Regions from separate parts of the Paenibacillus sp. UNC217MF genome, predicted to be linked through region 4. Evidence: predicted binding sites of a transcription regulator. Region 4 holds the regulator's gene; each other region holds the start of a gene.

Region 1 (2,195 bases), on a different contig from region 4:
CCTTGCAAATGATATCTCTACCGACCTGTCCAAAAGAAGACAGGAGATGTTGAAAAAAGAAATTCGTATTGTAGATGAAGAGAAGCATGATAGTACAATGATATTACACTATGCGTACCATGGCTATGAGGATAGTTTTCATATAACGAAAGAGTACATGAAGATGGAGATAAGCAGAAGGTTAGCTCGATACACGGACAGACTTACCACTAAATTAAGCAACTTAGTTGAAATAGAGCCGCGTTATTAATCGAGTCAAGAGAAGAAGAAAGAGAGCACCTGAGCCTAATTTGACTTCTAAGCCTGACAAAGCCATAACGAAGAATGCCAATTTCCCCAACTCGGGACTGGTTAGCCTGTTGAGAAATCCTCAACAGGTTTTTATCTTTTCCATTGTGTATTCATCCACAGCGTTAATAGGGGATAGACTCCAACAATCGAAAGTTCGAGGATGCAGTGAATTCTGCGGGCTGTCTCATTGACGATGCTGGGCAAGCACGTGATCAGAAATGCCCCTTAGCAAACATCAGAAGAGCGGCTGCTCCGTCCTTGCCAAGGGGCATTGTTCTGAGGAAGTGGATAAGATGAGGCAGCGGTGAATATGGGGCTGTAAACCTATTGGTGCCGAGTAAGGGGACTGCCCATACTTGTGTCTGGATTCGAAGCTTGGGAGGCGGCAATGTTCAAGTAAGCCTGCATGCGGTTCTTCACCTCTGCACGAATCAAGCCGCGCAGCATGTAGAACGAATGTTGATAGCCTCGGCATACGTATTGGACACGAATCCCATGTTCAAGCCGTTCCTCCTCATACACTTTAATGCCGCGGTTGCGAAACTGTTTGCGTAGGCGGTACAAATCGAGAGAAACATTATCTTGTGCTTGTCTTAGACATTGTGTGTAGATGTCGGCCATCTTCAAATTAGAGGCTCCAATCCGTTCAATGTCGCGTTCCAGCACATCCAAGATTAGCGTTTGAATAATATATTGCTTGACGATGTAGGCATCTTCTCCGTTGTGGGGGGGAGAGCCGTTCGATGCGAATGGTGTGCCCATGCGCGTTCTTCCTCCTTGTATATATCGCGTGTGTGCCATATGCATGGCCTCATGTCGTGTGAGGCATGAGATATCTATTTAAAAAGAGCGGAAGGGGAACCCTTGTTCTTATTATATCCATAATACCGAACAAATATTCGTATTTCAACAACCAAACGTGGTCAAAAGGGTGAGAAATCGGTACAATAGGTACAACATACGTGCGAATGCGGCAGCATTCATAGACGGAACGGCAATTAAGGGGGGCAGCAAAAATGATTATGACACTGCATCGGGGAGAAGTTTTATTTCGACAAGGAGATCAAGGAACGTATTTGTACCGCATTATAAGCGGGCTGTGCAAGGTTACACGCTTGCATGAGAACGGCAATATTATTTTGTTCAACCTCGTATACACGGGCGAAATCGTCCCGCATCATTCCTTAATCACGCCGAAGGAATGTCACGGAACAGCGATCGCGATGGTTAAGACGGTCGTGGAACGGATTCCGGCTGAGGAGTGGTATGAAGGCTTGCGGCAGCAGCCGGACAAGGCGCTGGATGTTGCGAAGCTGCTTCAAGATAAGCTGCGTTTCATGCAGCAGCGCATTGATCATTTGACTATCGGGACACCGAGTGAACGACTAGAGCTGTTGTCAGCATGGCTGAGAAGCTATGCGGATACGATGCCTATTACCGAATTATTGACACAAGAAGAAATCGGCCAATTTATTGGTGTGCGGCGGGAAACAGTAAATCGGCTTCTTCGTCAGGGTCAACACGGGTAGAATGGATAACACGCATGCTTAGGAATTACATAAACATGCGCGAGCTATTTGAAGCTGACAAGCGCTGTGCCGTGAGGGCTCGTGCCGGTGTAGATATAGATCTATGTAAATAAAGATATAGGATGGGATTTCAAATGCCACCCAAGTGTGCTTTAATAGGAGGATCATTTTGAATCCTGTAATCATATCGGAGGGCTATATGTTGCTTGAGACGAAACGTTGTACACTTACCAAGCTGCAAGCAAGTGACTATGATAATGTAAGACGGCTGTATGTGAACGAGGAGGTACGCAAATATCTGGGCGGGGCATGGACAGAGGAAGAGGCGATTACAGGCAGCTTCCGCAGAATGCTTGCTTCTCAGGAAGGAGCCTC
Region 2 (2,195 bases), on a different contig from region 4:
GTCATTCGGCGCAGGTACCCCCAGAATTGCATATCCCCAAGTCCATATTGCGGCAGTTGATTGCGAACAATCTCGAAGCACTTCTGAAATGTAACAGCTCCATCTTGAACTGCGCCTAGCGTGGATCGCTCTACAATCCCGATTCCATCCTGTGTTGAGGGGTAACGGGAGAGGTGGAATTGAAGCGCTTCCGTAATAGCGCAAAATGGAGCAGGGATACTGCTTGATTCCTGAGCCCATTGTGCAATTTTCAGTGGGTTTGGACTTGTATACGCAATCCAAGCAGAACGCATCCATTCGATGTGCTCAGCGGATAACCGTATGGCGGCATCTCGATAAGGGGCCAACTGCTCTCCCGTCAGCGCCCCAAATCCGAGATAGCGATCATGTTCAGCAATGGAGGCGATGTCGATCCAATATAGCTTGGCATGCGCATTCTCTTGTGTCAGGCGATCTACTAAGCGGAGCAGCATGGTAATGTCGAACAGATCGTGTTCGAACCATAATGCAATCTCTTGAGCAGGCAAAATATCTGATTTCCACGTGCGTTCCTGTTCATTTCCTCTTTGCAAAAAAACAGTGGAAGGCAGCCCGCACATTCGCTCCAATTGCAGCGCTCGATAAGCCAGATACTGCTCAAGCCTAGCGTATACGGGGCCTTCGGTCAGCAGCTCTGAATATACCCATACCTGCTCATTCCACAGCTGTTCGGCGACTTTGGTTAGCTGTATGGCAGTACAATTTCCATTGACAATATGTATCATGACAATCAGCCTCCTTATTCGAATAGAGGGTAGGTTGAACATGAGCCTCGCCTTCGATTACGAAGTTACATGATGCACTGCAACTCACAAGAAGCAGATGGCGAATATCGGCATCGTTTCCAAACATGTGTTCTATCGCTAGTTTGAAATATGATATAATGAAACCTAATGCTAGAATCGGGTGTAACCGAAATTATATACCAATTATTGGTTTGATCATAGTGTATCATATCGTGGCAAGTAGATGCCATGAATCGCATTTAGGGAAATGGAGGGATCACTTTGCCGTTGCATTTTGTCATCGGTCGTTCCGGCAGTGGCAAGACGGAGCATGTGTTAAGAAGCGTACGAGATGAGCTTCGCAGCCAAGCGGACGGGGCACCGATTATATGGATAGTCCCCGAACAGGCAACCTTTCAGGCAGAGCATGCTCTCATTCGTGAGGATGGAATCGCTGGCATATTGAGAGCGCAAGTACTAAGCTTCCGGCGACTTGCGTATCGCGTCATGCAAGAGGCTGGCGGCACTGCACTAACAGCGATCAATGAAGAGGGCAAGAAGATGCTGCTCTACAAGATTTTGCAGCGCCGCAAGTCAGATTTGCCTTTATTTGCGGGTGCAGCAGAACAATTCGGATTTATCGAGAAGCTTAACGATCTCTTTGATGAGATGAAGCGGTATCGAGTAGAGTCCAGTGAAGTTGAGGAGCATCTTGCTTTTTTGGACGCTCACATGACAGGACAACCGCTGTTATCCGCGAAGCTTCGCGACATTTCCAGCATCCTGCATGAGTTTGAATCGGAATTGGCTGGTCGTTACTTGGATGGGGAAGACGTGCTTGCTCGGTTGTCCGAGGGTGTTGCAGCATCGGAGTACGTGAAGAGCGCTGATATTTGGATTGACGGGTTTCACGGATTTACCCCACAAGAATATGCGGTTCTCGCTTCGCTCATTCTCCATGCGCCGAATGTAAGTGTGACGCTGTGTTTGGATAAGGCGTACGCGCTTGGCGAAGTTCCGCATGAGCTGAATTTGTTCCATCCGACGGCTACTACCATGCTGAAGCTGTTAGAGATGGCCGATACGCTTGGCGTGGACATCGGGAGTATAACGCATCTTGACTCGAACGAAGAACCACTTCCGCGTTATGCAACTTCCCCGAAGCTTGCTCATCTAGAGCGGCATTTTGAACGCAAAGTGCCCTATCGTGAGCCGGAAGTTAATGTGAAGAGCAAGGATAGCCATGCGTCCGATCACGATACGAATCGAGAGGTTACGGTGCAGGCGGCAGTACATCGCCGCGCCGAGGTTGAAGCGGTTGCTGGGGAAATGCTGCGGCGTGTGCGCAATGAGCAGGTACGCTGGCGGGACATGGCGGTAATGGTGCGGAACATTGCACATTATGGTGAGCTGATTGATACGGTATTCACC
Region 3 (2,195 bases), 240 kb from region 4:
TTGCATGGACTCGCGGCAACATCGACAGCATCAGCCGTCTCTTTGGTTACACAATCAACATAAGCAAGTCGAAGCCTACGAACAGCGAATTCATCGCGATGGTCGCTGATAAGCTGAGAATTGAGCATAAGGTGTCGTAAATGGCTCAACGGTGAGGCTTTGCGGGATCACAACGCAAATATAAAAATATCGATAAACTATTCACTATTTATGCAATAAATCCGTTGATTTATTGGGTCTGTGAAATACGTGCAGACGGAGGAATGGAATCGTGAAAGTAACATTATCCTCATATGAACAGTCGCTTTGACTTTTTAGTACTTGAATAGAGAGCATAGGGTTGATAAATTGGCGGATGTGAAAAAGGGTCATATCCGTCAATACATCTCCTATGTTCAAGAAAGAGGTAAGTACACAGTAGTAACTCGATTGCGCTGCTTTCAAAATCGTCCTTTTAATGGCTCGTCTTCTTTTTCTGAGAGTGGTTTCGTCAATTCCTATCCGATAAGCCATATGACGATTGATAATCTCGTAATGTCCTGAATCATTATTCGACTAATCCTCGTGTTTACCTTCGATAGTTAGTGGGAAATTTCCGTCCGCCAACGCTCAGATCCGTCAGCAACTCCCGTTCATGTACACGCGCAACCTTTCGTTAGCTTGAGTGGTTATGAGCGACCACAACATCCGCATGTTACTCGTATATCCGCGACACTTAAAATCCGCGCGTTTTCCTTCCGTATCGCGAGTTATTTCGTATACTTTAATTCCACGATTTCTGAACTCTCGTCTAATCTCCGTCATTCGTTACGCGATCCATTGCGGCCGAAATCATATCCGTATATATTTCCGGATTTCTCACGGAATCCGCGATAATCTGTTTATCGCGCTCGTATGCGGACAATATCATCGGGAGCAGTACGTATGATTTAATCAATTCGAGTTCCTCTCCGGTTGCCATCGTAGGAGGCATCGTTAATCACCTCGTGTAATATTTCGGTTAGTTTACATTATGGGAACGTTTGTTCTTATTATACGCCGATTCAAACGATCGAGCAACGTTATTATCCTCGGAAATAAATTCGACTATTTATTATATATAAGTTGAACTAATGCTAGCGACTAGAATAACTAATACAAAGCCGATCAGCCACCGTAAAGACCAGTTTGAGTCTTCCTTTCATTTCGTTCAGAAACGGTTTCAGTAATTTTGCATGATGAATACGGGCATTATCCAGTATTAAAACGATTTTTCCTATAGGATAAGCATCGACGACTTTCCGGCGAAATTGAGAAAAATCCTTCGACGGCTTCTCGCAGCAGCATACAGTCTTGTTTGTACTCCTCGATTAACTTTTCCATCCAATCTCTCCTTCATCATATTTTGTGTAACAGGTCATATACGATAATATGATTCTTCGTTAGAGAACAATAAACTTCATGGTTTTAACCAATAAAATGAAACCCAAAGAGATATATTCATTAAGTCCTCACATGTTTGTTCCACTATCTAAATTCTATATAATTTGTTGCCTCGGGCGTGTATCTCAACGGCTGGAGCATCAGTTCTATCTAAATGAATCTTCTAATGAAGAATATTGAAATATTGTACATGGCGATACGATGAGGACTGGGAAATTCTTCATAGAGGCATCAAATCAGGGGTGAACAAAGTATACCAGCTCATCAATTAAGAAGCTAAGCATCTTCGATGAAGTAATACTCAGTCAGATACAAAAGTCGAGAGTAGATGAGCATTGATCACAACGAGGTCAGTGCTTTTTTCATGGAATGAGAATAATCCAGGATGTTATTCGGAGTTAACGTGTATTACAATAGGTTTATAGAAAAATGTTCCAAACCAAAGGAGAATTTCTTGTACATGAGAACGATATTGGTCGCAGACGACGATGAAAATATAGTGGAACTGATAGGATTATATCTCCGAGCAGAAGGATTTCACGTTATTGAAGCACGGGATGGGATGGAGGCGCTACGGTACATGGATGCGGAGCGAGTCGATCTCGTCATTTTAGATATTATGATGCCGAATATGGATGGGTGGGAACTGTGCGAGGAGCTGCGCCGTTCACATCCTGATTTGCCTATCCTTATGGCTACAGCCAAAGGGGAACCCGGGCAGAAGGTAAGAGGATTCCAATTGGGAACGGATGATTATATAACGAAGCCATTCG
Region 4 (2,195 bases):
AGCGAATAGTGTCTAATTGATTGCGTACCTGCTTGCGGAATAGAACCAAATATTCCTCGCGCAGTTTCGCGCGTTCTTCCATTTCCTCATCGCTCAGCCCAACTGTCTTATGTTTGCGGGCCAATTCATTAATTCGTGCAATAAGCTTGTCGATATTCATCAGGTACCTCCATGTGTGTAAGCATATGTTCTACTTTGACATGGAGGTAACAGCTTGTCAAGCAAGCAGCAAGAAAGCTTTTATATCGCAAAAAAGAGGCCTCTTCGGGCCTCCTACCTTCTGCTCTTATGTATAGGAATGCAAAGCTTCTCAACCGTAAATTCGACAATGACCCCGACTCATCGGATCGGAACGAGCAATACTTCTCCTGCCGGTAAGATATCACCTTTCAATTGATTCATCTCAACGATTTCATATATAAACTGACGCGTATCCGTATGTTCTGGCTTATAAGAGGATGCAATCCCCCAGAGTGTATCTCCAGGCTGAACAAGTACGCGCTCCACAGCAGCTCCATTTACAATTTCCGTTTGGCTATCATCCATGCCAAGCGCTTGAACAATGCTTCCACAAGTAATGAACAACAATACAATCAGGCTCATGATGAATCGAACACGTAAAGGAAACAAACGCTTCTTCTGAATAGGTTGTGAAGCTGTTGTCGACACCTTATAGATTGAACGATATGTTGTATACATCATAAATGACTCATCTCCCAAACACTTGTTCTGTTATCTTGTATAATTTAATCTAACACGAACACACGTTTGAGTCAATGCCTTTTTAGAACGTTCGTTCCCCTTTTTATATTATCGAAAAATAAGCATTTAGCCTCATTTAACTTTCTCTTGTTTCTCTCTCGTAATTTACGAACTTCTCACAATCTTTTTCTTCAGAATCTTTAGAACTTATGTTTGTACGAACGGAGGTTCTGTGGTATAATTTTGTCAAAAGAGTATTCATTGGAGTTGATACCCTTGTCTAAAATATCAAGTCGTCAACAAGCTATCCTTGATTTTATACGTGATGAAGTTCGAGCTAAAGGTTATCCGCCTTCTGTTCGTGAAATAGGCGAAGCCGTTGGTCTAGCATCCAGTTCCACTGTTCACGGTCATCTTGATCGACTCGAGAAGAAGGGATTCATTCGACGTGACCCTACGAAGCCTCGTGCTATTGAACTGCTTAGCCATGATCAATCTGAACGTTCAACAGACTTCTCTCGCTCCTTCGCACGCGTGCCGGTCGTTGGGAAAGTAACTGCAGGCGAGCCAATTACCGCAACAGAGAATATTGAAGATTACTTCCCTCTTCCTATGCATATGGTGGGAGATGACGAGAATGTATTCATGTTGTCGGTCATGGGTAATAGTATGATTGAGGCTGGTATACATAATGGCGACTTTGTCATCGTGCGTCAGCAGCAGACAGCGAACAACGGTGATATCGTGGTAGCCATGACTGAAGAAGATGAAGCAACGGTTAAGACTTTCTATCGTGAGAAGGATCATATCCGCTTGCAGCCTGAGAATCCAACCTATGAACCGATTCGCTTACAGCATGTAACGATTCTGGGCAAAGTTATTGGTTTGTTCCGTGATTTTCATTAAGACATTACATTGATGCCTCGTTCTCTTCTTTTTAAGAAGGGAGCGAGGCATTTTTGCTTTCTTATTATTTCATATCATTTGCTGAACAGTACCTGAACAATCTCATCTAGAAAAGAAGCTTCATAAAATTCGACTTTCTCTCCTTATCTTCATCGAAACAACCTCACCACTGTTCACTCTTATAAACCCTAATCGTTCGAGAGATTTATACCACATCGAATATATACACACATCAACTTTAGCAATAAATATTTATTGTATAACAATAATTTTTTATTGACTAAAAGTATTTATTTGAATAGGATAATACCTAATGATACACCTCGTATAACTGTTCAAAATTCATTTTCACGAACACAAGGTAGGAGATAACTATGAATAACTTTTTCAAACTAAAATCATTCCTCAATTTTGGCTGGCACCAGGCAATGTCCTGCTTGTTCCCCGCTTATATTTTCGCGATGTTGGCACTCACGAAGATCATAGACATTCCATTTATGCATCGCTATGATTTCCTATTGCTTGTTTGTATCTTGGCGCAGGTTCTAATGATCCGGTTTGGGATAGAAACAATGGATGAATGTAAA

Evidence for each region. The regulator LexA, encoded in region 4, represses DNA repair genes until DNA is damaged. The targets are predictions, from matches to a motif close to CGAACATATGTTCG.
Region 1: a site for LexA is predicted at 1,180-1,193, ahead of BP95_RS29335 (YhjD family protein). Genes of this name have one in related genera too.
Region 2: a site for LexA is predicted at 885-898, ahead of addB (helicase-exonuclease AddAB subunit AddB). Genes of this name have one in related genera too.
Region 3: a site for LexA is predicted at 1,072-1,085, ahead of BP95_RS0120660 (YhjD family protein). Genes of this name have one in related genera too.

What each region holds. Positions count from the first base shown of each region.
Region 1 is NZ_JMLT01000003.1:237,225-239,419, reverse strand. It holds gene BP95_RS0101225 (YhjD family protein) at 1-250, shown strand, start outside; gene BP95_RS29335 (YhjD family protein) at 616-1,053, opposite strand; gene BP95_RS0101215 (Crp/Fnr family transcriptional regulator) at 1,308-1,820, shown strand; gene BP95_RS0101210 (GNAT family N-acetyltransferase) at 1,990-2,195, shown strand, end outside.
Region 2 is NZ_JMLT01000003.1:444,965-447,159, reverse strand. It holds gene BP95_RS0102180 (DUF1835 domain-containing protein) at 1-764, opposite strand, end outside; gene addB (helicase-exonuclease AddAB subunit AddB) at 1,047-2,195, shown strand, end outside.
Region 3 is NZ_KK366027.1:1,024,171-1,026,365, reverse strand. It holds gene spo0A (sporulation transcription factor Spo0A) at 1-140, shown strand, start outside; gene BP95_RS0120660 (YhjD family protein) at 791-973, opposite strand; partial or broken gene BP95_RS32695 (hypothetical protein) at 1,116-1,295, opposite strand; gene BP95_RS0120655 (response regulator transcription factor) at 1,883-2,195, shown strand, end outside.
Region 4 is NZ_KK366027.1:784,174-786,368, forward strand. It holds gene BP95_RS0119495 (DUF896 domain-containing protein) at 1-160, opposite strand, end outside; gene BP95_RS0119500 (LysM peptidoglycan-binding domain-containing protein) at 340-702, opposite strand; gene lexA (transcriptional repressor LexA) at 979-1,608, shown strand; gene BP95_RS0119510 (DUF817 domain-containing protein) at 1,983-2,195, shown strand, end outside.